3 regions of the Dyella telluris genome follow, and region 2 is predicted to be linked to each of the others. Evidence: riboswitches for the same ligand, from Rfam matches in the RefSeq annotation. Region 2 holds a riboswitch; each other region holds the start of a gene.
The links. Region 2 has a riboswitch for cobalamin ahead of metE (5-methyltetrahydropteroyltriglutamate--homocysteine S-methyltransferase). Riboswitches for the same ligand answer to the same signal wherever they lie in the genome.

Region 1: it holds a riboswitch for cobalamin, as region 2 does, so the genes downstream of both, btuB (TonB-dependent vitamin B12 receptor) here and metE (5-methyltetrahydropteroyltriglutamate--homocysteine S-methyltransferase) in region 2, are expected to answer to the same signal.
Region 3: it holds a riboswitch for cobalamin, as region 2 does, so the genes downstream of both, H8F01_RS08170 (ribonucleoside-diphosphate reductase subunit alpha) here and metE (5-methyltetrahydropteroyltriglutamate--homocysteine S-methyltransferase) in region 2, are expected to answer to the same signal.

Annotation. Positions count from the first base shown of each region.
Region 1 is NZ_CP060412.1:3,112,802-3,118,017, forward strand. Features, by position in the region: cobalamin riboswitch at 794-1,031, shown strand; gene btuB (TonB-dependent vitamin B12 receptor) at 1,142-3,010, shown strand; gene H8F01_RS13655 (hypothetical protein) at 3,078-3,659, shown strand; gene cobO (cob(I)yrinic acid a,c-diamide adenosyltransferase) at 3,656-4,276, shown strand; gene H8F01_RS13665 (cobyrinic acid a,c-diamide synthase CobB) at 4,322-5,216, shown strand, end outside.
Region 2 is NZ_CP060412.1:1,501,140-1,506,355, reverse strand. Features, by position in the region: gene sppA (signal peptide peptidase SppA) at 1-1,369, shown strand, start outside; gene metE (5-methyltetrahydropteroyltriglutamate--homocysteine S-methyltransferase) at 1,448-3,739, opposite strand; cobalamin riboswitch at 3,936-4,171, opposite strand; gene H8F01_RS06915 (ABC transporter ATP-binding protein) at 4,234-5,055, opposite strand; gene H8F01_RS06910 (hypothetical protein) at 5,113-5,216, opposite strand, start outside.
Region 3 is NZ_CP060412.1:1,789,157-1,794,372, forward strand. Features, by position in the region: gene H8F01_RS08155 (M13 family metallopeptidase) at 1-996, shown strand, start outside; gene H8F01_RS08160 (hypothetical protein) at 1,097-1,954, shown strand; gene H8F01_RS08165 (cation:proton antiporter) at 1,969-3,222, opposite strand; cobalamin riboswitch at 3,482-3,695, shown strand; gene H8F01_RS08170 (ribonucleoside-diphosphate reductase subunit alpha) at 3,850-5,216, shown strand, end outside.

The sequences.
Region 1 (5,216 bases), 1.6 Mb from region 2:
GGGTAGGTCAAAAGCCAGAGCCAGAGCCGAAGGCTCGTGCAGCTGCGCTGCACATCGCGTCGCAGGGTGCGACGGCACATGGCGTGCCGGCTTAGCTTGTCTGTAGGAGCGCACCCTGTGCGCGACCACCTGACGGAGCGGTATCGACACGACGCTGCGGTCGCGCACAAGGTGCGCTCCTACAGGGAGTATCTCGCACCGTGTGAAGTCTGTTTCTCTCTCACCTCAGTGCTCACCCCAGTCCTCTCCCGAACGGGAGAGGACGAGCGACAGGTGATGTTCAACGTGAACCCCCTAGGGGCAAGGAAGGAGGTGCCGCAAAGCGGCACGACGCTCCGCGTTAAGTCCTCAGAGCCATGGCGCGTTGCGAAGCGCTTGGAAGTACCCGCTGTGTAGAGGCGGAGGTTGTCCCGCAACCCGGCTTCCTCACCCGTTCGGGCTTATCCCATCGGTATGCTGCCAGCCTTTAAGGCCATTTTCTTTGGGTTACTTTTCTTTTGGGCCAGCAAAAGAAAAGTGACTCGGCCTCCGGCAGGAGGTCGAAACGCCTCCGCTGCGTAAGCGGCAACCTGGCGCCGGCATTACTACCGAAGGCACAGAGCAAAGGCACTGGATGACCCGCCCTCCGGCGGTTAAAAAGCGCCTCCTGCCTTCGCAGGAATGACGGTGAGGTGAGAACCGATCACTGAGGGCATGGAGGGCCAGCCGTGCGGCTGACCAAAAGCGCCTGGCCACATCCCCAGACACCCCACCCCAGACACCCCACCCCAAACGTTCACATTTCGTTGTCTGCTACCATGCCGCCACCTGAGGTGACCAACGGCCAACCGGCCGAAGGTTGAAACGGGAATCCGGTGCGGCGCGCAAGCGCCTATTCCGGAGCTGCCCCCGCAACGGTAGGCGAGTGCGATCCATAGGGGATCGACAGAACGACATCAAGCCACTGTGCCGCGCGCACGGGAAGGCGTCGATCTGGAAGACATCAGTCTTCGCCCGCGAGCCCGGAGACCGGCCTCAAGGTACGACCAGACAGGCGGTGGGCCATGTTGGGGATGCCGTGTTTCGCGCGGCCGCCAAACCCTCGCCACCTGTCCTTTTTTCATGCGATCCGCGCGGGCAGGCGCGGTTGAGGAGCATTGTTTTGGCCATCCGAATTTCCACGGTCCGTCGTTCCGTACTGGCGACGGCACTTTTGTCTGTCATTTTTCCGGCCTTCGCCGATGACACGACCAACCTCAACGGCGTCGTGGTCACCGCCACGCGCACCGAGCAGACCCAGGAGCAGACGCTGTCGGCGGTCACGGTGATCGACCGGGCTGACATCGAGCGCCTGCAGCCGGCTTCGCTGGGCGACCTGCTGCGCGGCACGCCGGGTATGCAGATTGTCAACAACGGCGGCCCCGGCAAGTCGACCAGCGCGTTCCTGCGCGGTACCGAGTCTGACCACGTGCTGGTGCTGATCGATGGCGTGAAGGTGGGCTCGGCCACGCTGGGCACGGCGTCGTTGCAGGACATTCCGGTGGACCAGATCGAGCGCATCGAAATCGTGCGCGGTCCGTTCTCCAGCCTGTACGGCTCGGAAGCCATTGGTGGCGTGATCCAGATTTTCACGCGACGCCCGGAAGGCGCCTTCGTGCCGTCCTTCAGCCTGGGCGTGGGGAGTTATAGCCATCTGAACGGTTCGGCCGGGTTTGCCGGCAAGAGCGGCAATGGCTGGTACTCGGTGGAGGTGTCGCACGACCAGACGCACGGCATCAATTCGTGCCGGATCGGCGCGGCGGAAGTGGGTGCGGCTTGCTATGCCGACCAGCCGGACAAGGACGGCTACCGCAACACCGCCGCTACGGTGCAGGGTGGTTACACGTTCGATGAGCAGTGGGACGCGGATGTTCGCCTGTTCCGTGCCGAGGGCCACAATTACTACGACGGTACCTACACGGACTCCGACAAAAGCGCCACGCAGGTCGTGGGTGGCAGCGTCCATTATCGTCCTGCCAGCAACGTCAAGCTGACGCTCAGCGCCGGCACCAGTGGCGATTTCGAGAAGGATTTCTACCAGGGCGATTACGTCAGCCGCTACGACACGCACCGCGATGTCGGTTCGCTGCAGGCCGACGTCGGCTTCTGGGGTGGCCTGCTCACCACCGGTTTCGACTGGCAGCGCGACCACGTGGACAGCACCGCGGGTTACATCAACCCGTACACGCAGGTTCCGGTCGACAGCCGTATCAATCGCGGCCTGTTCGCGCAGTGGCAGCAGACTTTCGGCAGCCAGTCGATCCAGGCCAGCGTGCGCCATGACGACAATAGCCAGTTCGGCAGCAAGAACACCGGCAGCCTGCTGTGGGGCTGGGACTTTACCCAGACGCTGCGCCTGACGGCCAGCTACGGCACGGCGTTCAAGGCGCCGACCTTCAACGACCTGTACTACCCGTACTACGGCAACCCGGACCTCAAGCCCGAAACCTCGCACAACATCGAGCTGGGACTGCGCGGCAGCTATGGCTGGGGTTACTGGTCGTTGAATGCCTTCCGCAACAACGTGAACAACCTGATCACGTATGACGCCACCACGCAGGCAGCCGCCAATGTGGACAAGGCGCGCATCCGCGGGGCGGAAGGCGTGGTGAGCGGTAACCTGGCGGGCTGGCTGGTGACAGGTACGGCCACCTGGCTCGACCCGCGTGACGAGTCCACCGCTTACGAGGGCAACCTGCTGCCGCGCCGTGCGCGCCAGACGGGCAATGTCGACATCGATCGCAGCTTCGGCGACTTCAGCGTCGGCGGTACCTGGTTCGTGTCGGGCCGCCGTTACGACGATCTGGCCAACCGTCACCCGCTGGGCGGCTACGCCATCACCAACCTGCGCGTGGCCTACGCCATTTCGCGGGACTTCAAGCTGCAGCTGGCCTTGAACAACGCGTTTGCCAAGGACTACGAAACCGCCTGGTACTTCAACCAGCCCGGCCGCAACTATATGTTGACACTGCGTTATCAGCCCGCGCAGTAATCCATGAGGCCGGGCCCTGCAAAGGGACCCGGCGTCGTTCCACGATGCATCGATCAGGAGAGCTCCCGTGAAAGCACTGTCGGTTTCCCGATTCAACGCGTTATGGCTGGTGCTGATGGCGGTGATGATGGCCACCCGCTTCAAGCACTTCGGCGACATGCTGCACTTGCCCGATGCATCCATGGCGATCTTCTTTCTCGGCGGCTTGTACCTGCGTCACCACTGGACCTTCGTGGTCATGGTGCTGCTTGCGGTGGCGCTGGACTGGGTGTCCATCAGCTATGCGGGCGTCAGTGACTTCTGCATCACGCTGGCGTATTCGTTCCTGCCGCTGGCGTACGCGGTGCTGTGGTACGCGGGCCGCTGGTATGCGCCGCGCATGACCGGGCGTGCGATGTCCTACCTCGCTGCGTTCATCGTGGCGCTGCTGGCGGCGATCGGTTCGTTCGCCATTTCCAATGGCTCGTTCTACTGGCTGGGCGGTCGCTACGCCAATCCGCACATGAGCGAATATGTGGCGCGCCTGTGGCAGTGGGGCCCGCTGTTCGTGCGCACCACCATCAGTTACGTCGCGGTGGCGCTGGTGCTACAGGCCGTGGTGTCACGTGTCGTAGCCTCCACCAACGGCCACGAAAAGGCACGCGCATGAGCGAGCGCGATGACAGCCTGAGTCCGGAGGAGCGTCATCGCGAGCGCATGCAGCGCAAGAAGGAGCTGGTCGATCGCAAGATCGCCCGGGCCACCATCGAGCGCGGCGTGCTGGTGGTCAATACCGGTAACGGCAAGGGCAAGAGCTCGTCCGGCTTCGGCATGCTGGCGCGTTCGCTGGGGCATGGGTTCCACTGCGGCGTGGTGCAGTTCATCAAGGGCAGTTTTTCCACGGGTGAAGAAGCGTTCTTCCGCCGCTTTCCCGATGAACTCGATTATCACGTGATGGGCGAAGGCTATACGTGGGAAACGCAGGACAAGGCGCGCGACATCCAGGCGGCTGATGCCGCGTGGCAGATTGCAGCGCGGATGCTGGCTGACCCGTCATACGACTTCGTGCTGCTCGACGAGCTGAACATTGCCCTGGTGAAGGGCTACATCGACGTGGCAAAGGTGTGCGATGCCCTGCGCGCGCGTCCGCCGGAGCAGCATGTGGTGATCACCGGGCGCGGTGCACCGGATACGCTGGTGGAGCTGGCCGATACGGTAACGGAAATGCGCGTGGTGAAGCACGCCTTCCAGGCGGGCATCAAGGCACAGAAAGGCATTGAACTCTGACGCGCCAGCGGACGTGTCGGGTGGAAGAACAAACAGGAGTCGTCGATGACCGACCATAACGCCGCATGTCCTGCACTGCTGGTTTCCGCGCCGGCATCGGGGCAGGGCAAGACGTCGGTAACGGCGGCACTCGCGCGCTGGCATGCACGGCAGGGCAAGCGGGTGCGCGTGTTCAAGACCGGCCCGGATTTTCTCGATCCCATGGTGCTGGAGCGCGCGAGCGGCGCGCCTGTCTATCAGCTCGACCTGTGGATGAACGGCGAGGATGATGTACGGGCGCGGCTGCACGAAGCGGCTGCCGATGCCGACCTGATCCTTGTCGAAGGCGTGATGGGGCTGTTCGATGGCGGCACGTCCAGCGCGGATCTGGCGCTGCGCTTTGGCCTGCCCGTGCTTGCCGTGATCGACGGCTCTGCCATGGCGCAGACGTTCGGCGCACTGGCGCTGGGCCTGGCGCGTTATCGCGACGGTTTGCGGGTGCATGGCGTGGCCGCCAATCGGGTGGGCAGCGCCTATCACGCGCAATTGCTGGCCGGCAGCTTGCCGGACGACCTGCACTGGCTGGGCGCACTGCCGCGCGACGTCGCTCTCGCCTTGCCCGAGCGGCATCTTGGCCTGGTAGCCGCAGCCGAACTTGGGGATATCGATGCGCGGCTCGATGCTCTCGCGGACGCATGGGCTACCCATGCATCGGCTGACTTGCCTGCGCCGGTGACGTTTCCTTCGGCATCGCGTGCGGCAGTGCCGGCGACCCTGCGCGGTGTCCGCATTGCCATCGCGCGCGACGCGGCGTTCTGCTTCGTCTATCCGGCCAACCTCGATCTGTTGCGCGAGGCCGGGGCGCAGCTGTGCTTCTTCTCGCCGCTGGCCGGCGAGACGTTGCCGGCCTGCGATGCGGCGTGGTTGCCCGGCGGTTATCCGGAACTGCACTTGTTGACGC
Region 2 (5,216 bases):
CGACCGCGTGCTGGTCGACCCGCAGGGCGGCGTGATGATCACCGGCCTGGCCAACTACCGGCTGTTCTACAAGGACCTGCTCGACAAGCTGGGCGTGGATGTGCACCTGTTCCGCGTCGGCCAGTTCAAGAGCGCGGCCGAGCCGTACATCCTCGATCACGCCTCGCCCGAAGCGAAGGAGGCCGACAGCTTCTGGATGGGCGGGCTGTGGGATACCTACATCGACGAAGTGGCCAAGCTGCGCAAGCTGGAGCCGGCCACGCTGCGTTCGGATATCGACACGCTGCCGGAGAAGATCGCCGGCGCCAAGGGCGATCTTGGCCAGCTGTCGCTGGAGCAGCATCTGGTCGACGGCGTTGCCACGCCGGCGGAAGTCATCGCCATGATGCGCAAGGAAGGCGTACCCGCCGGCAAGAAGGGCGAAGGCTTCCGCCAGGTATCGCTGCAGCGCTATGCGGCAACGCTGACCGACGACGACGCCACGACGCCTGGCGTATCCGTGGTGGTGGCCGAAGGCGAGATCACCGGCGGCAAGCAGCCGCAGGGTGAAGTGGGTGGCGATTCCACCGCCGCGCTGATCCGCGCCGCGCGCGAAGACAAGCGCACCAAGGCGCTGGTGTTGCGCGTGAACTCGCCGGGTGGCGAGGTCTATGCCGCCGAGCAGATCCGTCGCGAAGTGGCGCTGACGCGCGAAGCCGGCATTCCGGTGGTGGTGTCGATGGGTAACGTGGCGGCCAGCGGCGGCTACTGGATCTCGATGAATGCCGATCGCATCTTCGCCGAGCCCAACACCATCACGGGCTCCATCGGCATCTTCGGCATGGTGATGACCGTGCCGGGCACGCTGGACAAGCTGGGCGTGAAGAGCGACGGCGTGGGCACGAGCCCGCTGGCTGGTGCGTTCGACATCACGCGTCCGCTCGATCCCAAGGTAGGCACGGTGATCCAGGCCACCATCGAGAAGGGTTACCGCGATTTCGTCGGCCAGGTGGCCAAGGCGCGTGGCAAGCCCTATGACGCCATCGACACCATCGCGCAGGGTCGCGTGTGGACCGGTCAGCAGGCGAAAGATCGCGGTCTGGTCGACCAGCTCGGTGGCCTCGGTGAAGCCGTGGCCGACGCCGGGCAGCGCGCCAAGCTGGCCAAGGATGCGCCGGTGCGTTATGTCGAAGAGCCCATGGGCGGCTTCGAGCAGTTCCTGATCGGCCTCAACGAAAGCGCGATGGTGCAGGTGGCCGAGTCGTATGGCGTGCACCTGCCGGCGTGGGTCGCCCATATCGACACCATGGCGCCGGAGCTGAAGCTGCTGCGCACGGCGCAGGCAGGGCGTCCGAACGTCTACGCCTACTGCTTCTGTTCGCCACGTTGAGCGCGTGACGTGGCCGCGCGATAACGCGGCCACGTGGATGAAGACAGAGCCGCCACCGATTGCCGGTGGCGGCTTTTTTCATGCCTCGACCGTGACCACCTCACGCATGCGTCGGGCTGCAGACACCATGGCCGCCAACGCATCCCGTACTTCGGCCCAGCCGCGGGTCTTCAGCCCGCAATCCGGGTTGACCCAGAGCTGCCCGGGAAGAAGCACATCGGCAGCCTTCTGCAGCAATGCCGTCATCTCCTCGACGTTCGGCACACGCGGCGAATGGATGTCATACACGCCGGGGCCCATGTCGTTCGGATAGCGGAACTGCACGAAGGCTTCCAGCAGTTCCATGCGCGAGCGCGAGGTTTCCATGGAGATCACGTCCGCATCCATCGCCGCCACCGCCTCGATGATGTCGTTGAACTCCGAGTAACACATGTGCGTGTGGATCTGCGTTTCGTCCCGCACGCCCGCGGCCGTGAGACGAAAGCTTTCCACCGCCCATGCGAGATACCCACGCCAGTCTTTGCGGCGCAGCGGCAGGCCTTCGCGCAACGCCGGCTCATCGATCTGGATCACGCCGATGCCGGCGGCTTCGAGGTCGAGCACTTCGTCGCGCAGCGCAAGGGCGATCTGCCGGCACGTTGTGGCGCGCGGCTGGTCGTCGCGCACGAACGACCATTGCAGCACCGTCACCGGGCCGGTCAGCATGCCTTTCATGGGGCGAGGGGTGAGCGACTGCGCGTAGCATGACCAGCGCACGGTCATGGGCGCGGGGCGCTGCACGTCGCCGTAGATGATGGGCGGCTTCACACAACGCGAGCCATAGCTCTGCACCCAGCCAAGCCTGGTGAAGGCAAAGCCGTCCAGCTGTTCGCCGAAGTACTCCACCATGTCGTTGCGCTCGAACTCGCCATGCACCAGCACGTCCAGGCCGATCTCCTCCTGAAAACGCACGCAGCGCCTCGTCTCGCTTTCGAGGAACGCCTCATAGGCAACGGCGGACAGCTTGCGTGACTTGAACTGGGCGCGTGCCTCGCGAACCTCATGGGTTTGTGGAAACGAACCGATGGTCGTGGTGGGGAACAGCGGCAGGCCAAGTCGTTCCTGCTGGGCGTGCTTGCGACGCGCATGCGCGGAGCGGCGTGCAAGCTGCGATGCGGTGACCGAACCCACGCGCTGGGCGACCTCGGCACGATGCACACGCGGCGATTGCTGGCGCGATACCCATTGCGCGCGCGCGGTATCCAGGGCCGCGTAGGCGCTGACGCGGCCTTTGACAGCATTTGCCAGAATGCGCAGTTCGCCGATCTTCTGCGTCGCGAAGGCGAGCCAGGAGCGCAGGTCGTCCGGCAGGGACGTTTCCACGGCGACATCCACCGGTACGTGCAACAGCGAGCAGGAGGGGGCGATCTGCACGCGCAGGCCACCGAAGCGATCGTGCGCGCGGCGCAGCGTTCGCAGTGCGCGGTCCAGGTCGGCACGCCAGACGTTGCGGCCATCAACGAGGCCCAGCGAGAGGATCTTCTCCTCGCCCAGCGCATCAAGCACGGCGTCGAGCTGTTCGGGCGCGCGCACCAGATCCACGTGCAGGCCATCGACCGGCAGCTCTGCAACGAGCGGGAGATTGTCGGCGGGCGCTCCGAAATAGGTAGCGAGCAACAGCTTCGGGCGGTTGCCATCCGCGAGCGCGCGATATGCCTTGCGATAGGCTGCATGGTCATCGCCGTCCTGGTCCAGCACCAGGCAGGGTTCGTCGATCTGTACCCATTCCGCGCCCGCCTGGCTCAGCCGGGCCAGCAATTGCGCATAGACAGGCAGCAAACGGTCCAGCAGGTCGAGGCAATCGCTGCCATCCACGGCCTTGGACAGCAGCAGGAAGCTCACCGGCCCCAAGAGCACGGGACGAGCTTCGAAACCCTGCTCGCGCGCCTCGATGAACTCGTCGACGGGTTTGTTCCCGCGCAGACGGAAGGTCTGCCCCGCATGGAGCTCAGGCACCAGGTAGTGATAGTTGGTGTCGAACCACTTGGTCATCTCCAGCGCGTGGAGATCAAGGCCATCTTGTTGCCATCCGCGCGCCAGCGCGAAGTAGCCGGCATGTGCATCGCGCTCGACCAGCGGGCGATAGCGTTCGGGTATGGCATCGAACAGGAAGGCCATGTCCAGCACATGGTCGTACAGCGAGAAATCGTTGCAGGGAACGATGTCGGCACCGGCCTCGCGTTGCAGCTCCCAGTGCCTGCGCCGGAGTGAGCGCGCGGCTTCCTCCAGCTGCTGCGCCGTGCTTTCGCCGTGCCAGTACGCCTCCAGCGCATGCTTGAGTTCGCGTCGTGGGCCCATGCGGGGAAAGCCCAGGTTGGTAACGGTAGTCATGATTACGTGTCCTCGATTCGTGATGAATGAGGAACGAAGGAACTGCGGCGAGCGGCTTCCACCTGCACGCCAGCGACCTTCGCCCCCTCGGGCGAACCGGGTCTTGCGCGAGCAGGCACGGAGGCGCGCGCCGTGGGCGTGGCCACGACGCAGCATCCGGCTGCCTCCCCGCGGAAGCTCCAGGTCTGTCAGGAGGACAAGCCTCCCGGCCGGGGCAGGTCTTCGGGCTCGTGGACATGAGGCATGTCGATGCCTCGCCTACTGTCCGCCGCTTCCCGGTCCGTCAGGACCAGTGCTCATGGCGAAGGTTGTTTCCACACACCGCTGCGGGGCAGCGCCGGAATTGGCCCGGTTGGGCCGCACAGGCTTCCCTTTTAATTTCATCCCTTCATCGCGATGAAGGGATGAAAGCCACCAGCGACGCAAAAGTACGCTTCCGCCGTCCGGCCCGTCAAGCGTTTCGACGGTTGGACGGATGGACGTCCGGATGTCCCTCAGGCGATGGCGGCGCTGAAGTAGTCGCCGTGACGCTCCACGCAAACCGGCATGCCGAACGTTTCGGACAGCAGGGGGCCGGTGAGTACGTCGTTCTTGCTGCCCTGCCTGAGCAGCTGCCCGTCGCGCAGCAGCACCACCTGCTGGATCTCGGGGAGGATCTCCTCCACGTGATGGGTCACCAGCAATAGCGTGGTCCCATGGCGCGCGAGGCCGCGCAAGTTTTCCAGGAAGCGGCGCCGGCTGGCCATGTCCAGTCCGGCGCAGGGTTCATCGAGCAGCAGGGCGCGCGGCCGGTGCACCAGTGCGCGGGCAATCAGCACGCGCCTCGCCTCGCCCGTGGACAGGCTGGCCATGGTGCGGCCAAGCAGGTGCGTGGCGCCGGCCTGCTCCAGGGCTTCATCGGCGCGTTCGCGCATGGCGGCCGTCACGTGGTGATTCAGGCCCAGCCGCTGCGCGGCAAAGAAGCTGGACAGCACCGCCTCGGCCACTTCCAGCGTGGCATCCGTGGTGCAGTCGTGCTGCAGTGATGGCGAGACGATGCCGAGCAGCCCGCGAAGATCGGAGACATGCCAGCGCTCGCGACCGAACACGTGCATGGATGCACGGCCATCCCTGCGCGCAAGCGGGTAGAGCTCGCGCGTGATCAGGCGCACCAGGGTGGATTTGCCGGCACCATTCGCGCCGAGGATGGCGGTGTGCTGGCCGGCGTCGATGCGCAGGCTGAAGCTGTCGAGGATCAGCCGATCACCGCGCATCACGCTGGCATCGTCGATATCCAGCAGCGGCGCGGTGGCGAGTTCGTCGTGATGGGCATTCATGCCGGACACCATGCCCGTCCGGACGTCCATTTGCCAAGTACCCTCGCCTGACGAGCCTTATTGCTGCGCGGCTTCGATCTGCTGTTGCTGCTTTTTGGCCTGCTCGTCCACTGTTTTCTGCACGTCGGCGGCACGCTGCTTGTCCTTCTCCATGGCGTCCC
Region 3 (5,216 bases), 290 kb from region 2:
GGCTTTGGCGAGCGGCTGGCCTGCTTCGGCAACCTCGGCTGGGCCGTGGGCGAGCTCTACACCGACAGGTACTTCCCGGCGTCGTCCAAGACCAAGATCGAAGAGCTCGTGGCCAACCTCAAGGCGGCCTACCGCGTGCGCATCGAGAAGCTCGACTGGATGGGGCCGGAAACCCGCAAGGAAGCCCTGAAGAAGCTCGACACCTACACCATCAAGGTGGGCTACCCCGATCATCCGCGCGATTACGCGAACGTCAGCATGCGCAGCGATGACCTGACCGGCAACGTGCTGCGCGCCGCGCAGGCCGACTGGTCGTTCTACGTGAACCGGCTCGATAAGTCCGTGGACCGCAGCGACTGGAGCATGACGCCGCAGACCAACGATGCCTACAACGGCTCGCTGCGCGACATCGTGTTCCCCGCCGCCATCCTGCAGCCACCCATCTTCGACCCCAACGCCGACCCAGCCATCAACTACGGCGCCATCGGCGGCGTGATCGGCCACGAACTGACCCACGGCTTCGACGACCAGGGCCGCAAGATCGACGCCTCCGGCGCGTTGCGCGACTGGTGGACGCCCGCCGATGCGAAGGCCTTCGAAGCACGCGCGAAGAAACTCGGTGCACAGTACGACGCCTTCGAACCACTACCCGGCGTGCACATCAACGGCAACCTGACCATGGGCGAGAACATCGCCGATCTCGGCGGCCTCACGCTGGCACTCGACGCCTACCATGCCTCCCTCCACGGCCAGCCCGCGCCGGTGATCGACGGCCTGACCGGCGACCAGCGCGTGTTCCTCGGCTGGGCCCAGGCCTGGCGCGGCAAGCTCACCGACGACGCCATCCGCCGCCAGGTCACCAGCGACCCGCATTCGCCGCGCACCTTCCGGGTGAACGGGCCGGTACGCAATATCGATGCGTGGTATCAGGCGTTTGACGTGAAGGCGGGGGAGAAGCTTTATCTGGACCCGAAGGAGCGGGTGCGGATCTGGTAGCCGGCCAGCCCAACCGGGCGGACATCCTTGGATTGCCGCCCTGCTGCATGGGTGATTAGACTGGCAAGCGTTCCTTGAGGGGGGAATCGTCATGCGTGTCTTGTCCGTGGCCGCGCTTTGCGTTGCGGCGATACTGAGCACCCGTGGAGTGATGGCTGATGACCTTCGTCATCAGGCCGAGGCCAGCTTGCTGGTCCAGGGAAAGGCCGTGGTGAATCCCGACGGCAAGATCGCGAGCTACAGCCTGCGGGAACCCGACAAGCTTCCCGCTCCCGTCATCGACCTAATCAGGCAGAACGTCACCGCGTGGACGCTGGTGTTCACCTATGCCCCGGCAGCACCGGTGGAAGAGCAGATGACCATGCGCATCATTGCGACCGAAGCGGATGACAAGCACACCACGCTGCGCCTCGCGAGCGCCTCTTTCGAGGAAACGAATCGCCCCGCCAACGAAAGCGTGCGCTCCAGGGACCGGATGCCACCGACGTATCCGAAATCCGTGCTCGACGCCCACGTTTCGGGAACGGTATACGTACTGGCACGCGTAGGCCGCGATGGCCACGTGCTGGATGCCGCGGCCGAGCAGGTAAACCTGCATCAGTACACGGAGCAATACACGCAGGGCCTCTACCGCAAAGCGCTCGGCGCGGCGGCAGCAAGAGCGATCAAGCAATGGACCTTCGATGTGCCCGTGGCTGGCCCCACCGCCGGACGGGACTTCTGGTATGTCCGCATTCCCTGCAGATTCCACCTGCACGACTCGCGCGACCCATCCTTCGACAGCCACACCGGCGACACGTATGGCTCCTGGGAAATCTACCTGCGTGGGCCACGTGAAACCATTCCCTGGGTACAGGATCCGTCACTCCTCGCCGAAGCACCGGATGCCACGCCGGACGGCGGAATCCACCAGCTGGGAGCGGGCCCGTCGTTGCAGGCAGCGCCGGCCCCGAACTGATACGCCGCGGAATCTCAGCCGGACAGGTCGCCCTGCCTGAGCGGGGCGCCGATTCCCCGATGGAACAGCGCCACCATCGGCGTGGTCATCATCGTGGTGACAATGGCCATCACCAGCAGGATGGTGAACATGCCGCTGTTGATCACGCCGGCATCCAGGCCCACCTTGATCACGATGAGTTCCATCATGCCGCGCGCGTTCATCAGCGAGCCGATGGTCAGGCTGTCTCGCCAGCTTTGACCGGCGATGCGCGCACCCGCAGTGCCACCGAGCAGCTTGCCGATCACCGATACCGCAAGCACCAGCAGCAAGGCGATGCCCGCACCACCGGTCAGCAGGTTGGGACTGGTGCTGAGTCCGGCGAGCACAAAGAACACTGGCAATAGCGTCGCCACGGTGAGGTGCTCGACGCGTTCGATCAGCTTGTGCAGAAGGCGATCGTCGCGCGGCAGGCTGACGCCGAACAGGAACGCACCGAACACCGCGTGCAGGTTCAGCCATTCGGTGATCGCCGCGCAGCCAAAACCACCGGCGAGCAGGAAGGCAAGCACGGCGGTACTGGTGTTGCCATCCGGCGCGTGGCGCGCGAGCAGCTTCGCGCACAAAGGGCGCAACACGAACCAGGTCAGCGCCAGCAGCAGCGCCAGGCCGATCATGGTGCGCCAGAACGGCGCCCAGGTGCCGTGCGCACTGATCAAGGCCACCACGAAGGCGAGCATGATCCAGGCGAGCACATCCGCCACGGCCGCAGCGGCGATGCCGAGCCGACCGGGAAGGCTGTCCGTCATGTGCCGTTCTTTCACGATGCGCGCCATCACCGGCAACGCCGTGATCGCGCAAGCCGTGGCGAAGAACAGGGTGAAGGCCAGCTCGCTGATGCCAGGCGGTGCGTAATCGGCATACAGCATGGGCGCCACGCCCAGTGCCACCGCCACGGGAAGGATCACGGCCAGGCCGCCGATCCAAGCGGCCGGACGCATAAGCCCACCCCTGGCATGGGCCGGTACGCGCAGTTCCGCGCCCACCACCACCATGAAAAGCACCAGGCCCAGCGTGCTCAGGCTCTGCAACTGGCCGAGGCTCTGCGCAGGAAACAACGCCTGCTGCCAGCCTGGTGCGATGGCGCCAAACACGATGGGCCCCAGGGCCAGGCCGGCCAGCATCTCGCCGACCACCGCAGGCTGCCCGAAGCGCCGTGCGATGGCGGCGATAAGACGCGAGGCCACGATGATCACCAGCAGTTGGACGAGCAGCAGCGGATGGCCCATGCAAGGCTCTCGGTGGGTGTGGGTGGCCCGGAGGCAAGAGGCGAGATTGCCCGGCCGGCGGGGCGCTCCGCAACATTCTTCGTTGGGGACCATGCCCCCGCCGCGTAGGGGAATGCCACGGGGCGGCCCCGCCCCGTCCAGGCGGCTCGGCCTGCGAAAATTTCCTGCTATTCCCTAACTCCGCCCCGGTCCTGGAGTTTTCGGGCTTATCCACGTGAAATCCACAATCTATTGGGTTGACCCACCCCCCGGTACCCCGATATGTTGTGCCCCGTCGGTGCCACTCTCAGACCAATGGTCGGAATGGCTTAAAACGGGAATCCGGTGGAAATCCGGGACTGCCCCGCAGCGGTAAGCGGAAACGAAAGCCAACAACGCACTGGCCCTCAGCGGCTGGGAAGCGGGAGCGAGTAGGTCGGGTCGAAAGGCCCACGTCCGCAAGTCCGAAGACCTGCCGACAACTGCAGCCAACGCGCTGCGGTGCGAGGTGACGGCTTCCGCGGGGAAGTGCGTCGATGCGCGGGGCGACCAGCCCTGCTGCTCGACCGACCGCGAAAACCTCACCTCATCCATCCAGCCCTGCGCGCGGGAGCAGGCGTTTGTGACCAAGCTTGGAGCGAAGTCGCCATGCAACCTATTGATACCACCGGCCGCGAGCGTAACGACGAGCGCGGCGACAGCACTGTTTTCCCTGCCGACGCCGTCGTGGCCGAAACGCCGCGCGCGGATGCTCCGTTTGCCCTGACCCCGCCCCACAACCCGGGCCAGATGCGCGTGACCAAGCGTAGCGGCCGCCAGGAAGTGGTGGACGTGAACAAGATTGTCCGCGCCGTGACCCGCAGCAGCGAAGGCCTGCATGCGGTGGACCCGATGCGCGTGGCGCTCAAGACCATTGGCGGCCTGTACGACGGCGCCACCACGCAGGAGCTGGACCAGCTCTCCATCCGCACCGCCGCCGCGCTCACCGCCGAGGAGCCCGAATACGGCCAGCTCGCCGCGCGCCTGCTGGGCGCGTTCGTGGACAAGGAAGTGAGCGGCCAGGAAATCCAGAGCTTCTCGCAGTCCATCGCACGTGGCGCGGAGCTGGGCATCCTCAATGACCGCCTGCGCGACTTTGTCGCCACCAACTCGCGCAAGCTCAACGACGCCATCGATCCGCTCGCCACGCGCCGCTTCGAGTACTTCGGCCTGCGCACGGTCTACGACCGCTACCTGCTGCGCCACCCGCAGCTGCGCAAGGTGATCGAGACGCCGCAGCACTTCTTCATGCGCATTGCCTGCGCGCTCGGCGGCAACGAGATCGGCGAGACGCTGGAGCTGTACCGCCTGCTCTCCTCGCTGGAATACATCGCCAGCTCACCGACGCTGTTCAACGCCGGCACCGCGCACGAGCAGCTGAGCTCCTGCTTCCTGCTCGACTCGCCGCTGGATTCGCTCGAATCCATCTACGAGAAGTACGGCGACGTGGCCAAGCTCAGCAAGTTCGCCGGCGGCATTGGCCTGGCCTACTCGCGCGTGCGTTCGCGTGGCTCGCTGATCAAGGGCACCAACGGCCATTCCAACGGCCTGGTGCCGTGGCTGAAGACGCTGGACGCCTCCGTGGCGGCCGTGAACCAGGGCGGCAAGCGCAAGGGCGCGGCCTGCGTGTACCTGGAGCCGTGGCACGGCGACATCGAGGAGTTCCTCGAGCTGCGCGACAACACCGGTGACGACGCCCGCCGCACGCACAACCTCAACCTGGCCAACTGGATCCCCGACGAATTCATGCGTCGCGTGGAAACCGACGGTGAGTGGTCGCTGTTCGATTCCAAGGTGGTGCCGCACTTCGTCGACAGCTGGGGCGAGACCTTCGAGAAGTCCTATCGCGAAGCCGAGGCCGCTGGCCTGGCCGTGAAGAAGGTGAAGGCACGCGAGCTGTATGCCCGCATGCTGCGCACGCTGGCCCAGACCGGCAACGGCTGGATGACCTTCAAGGATCGCAGCAACGCCACCAG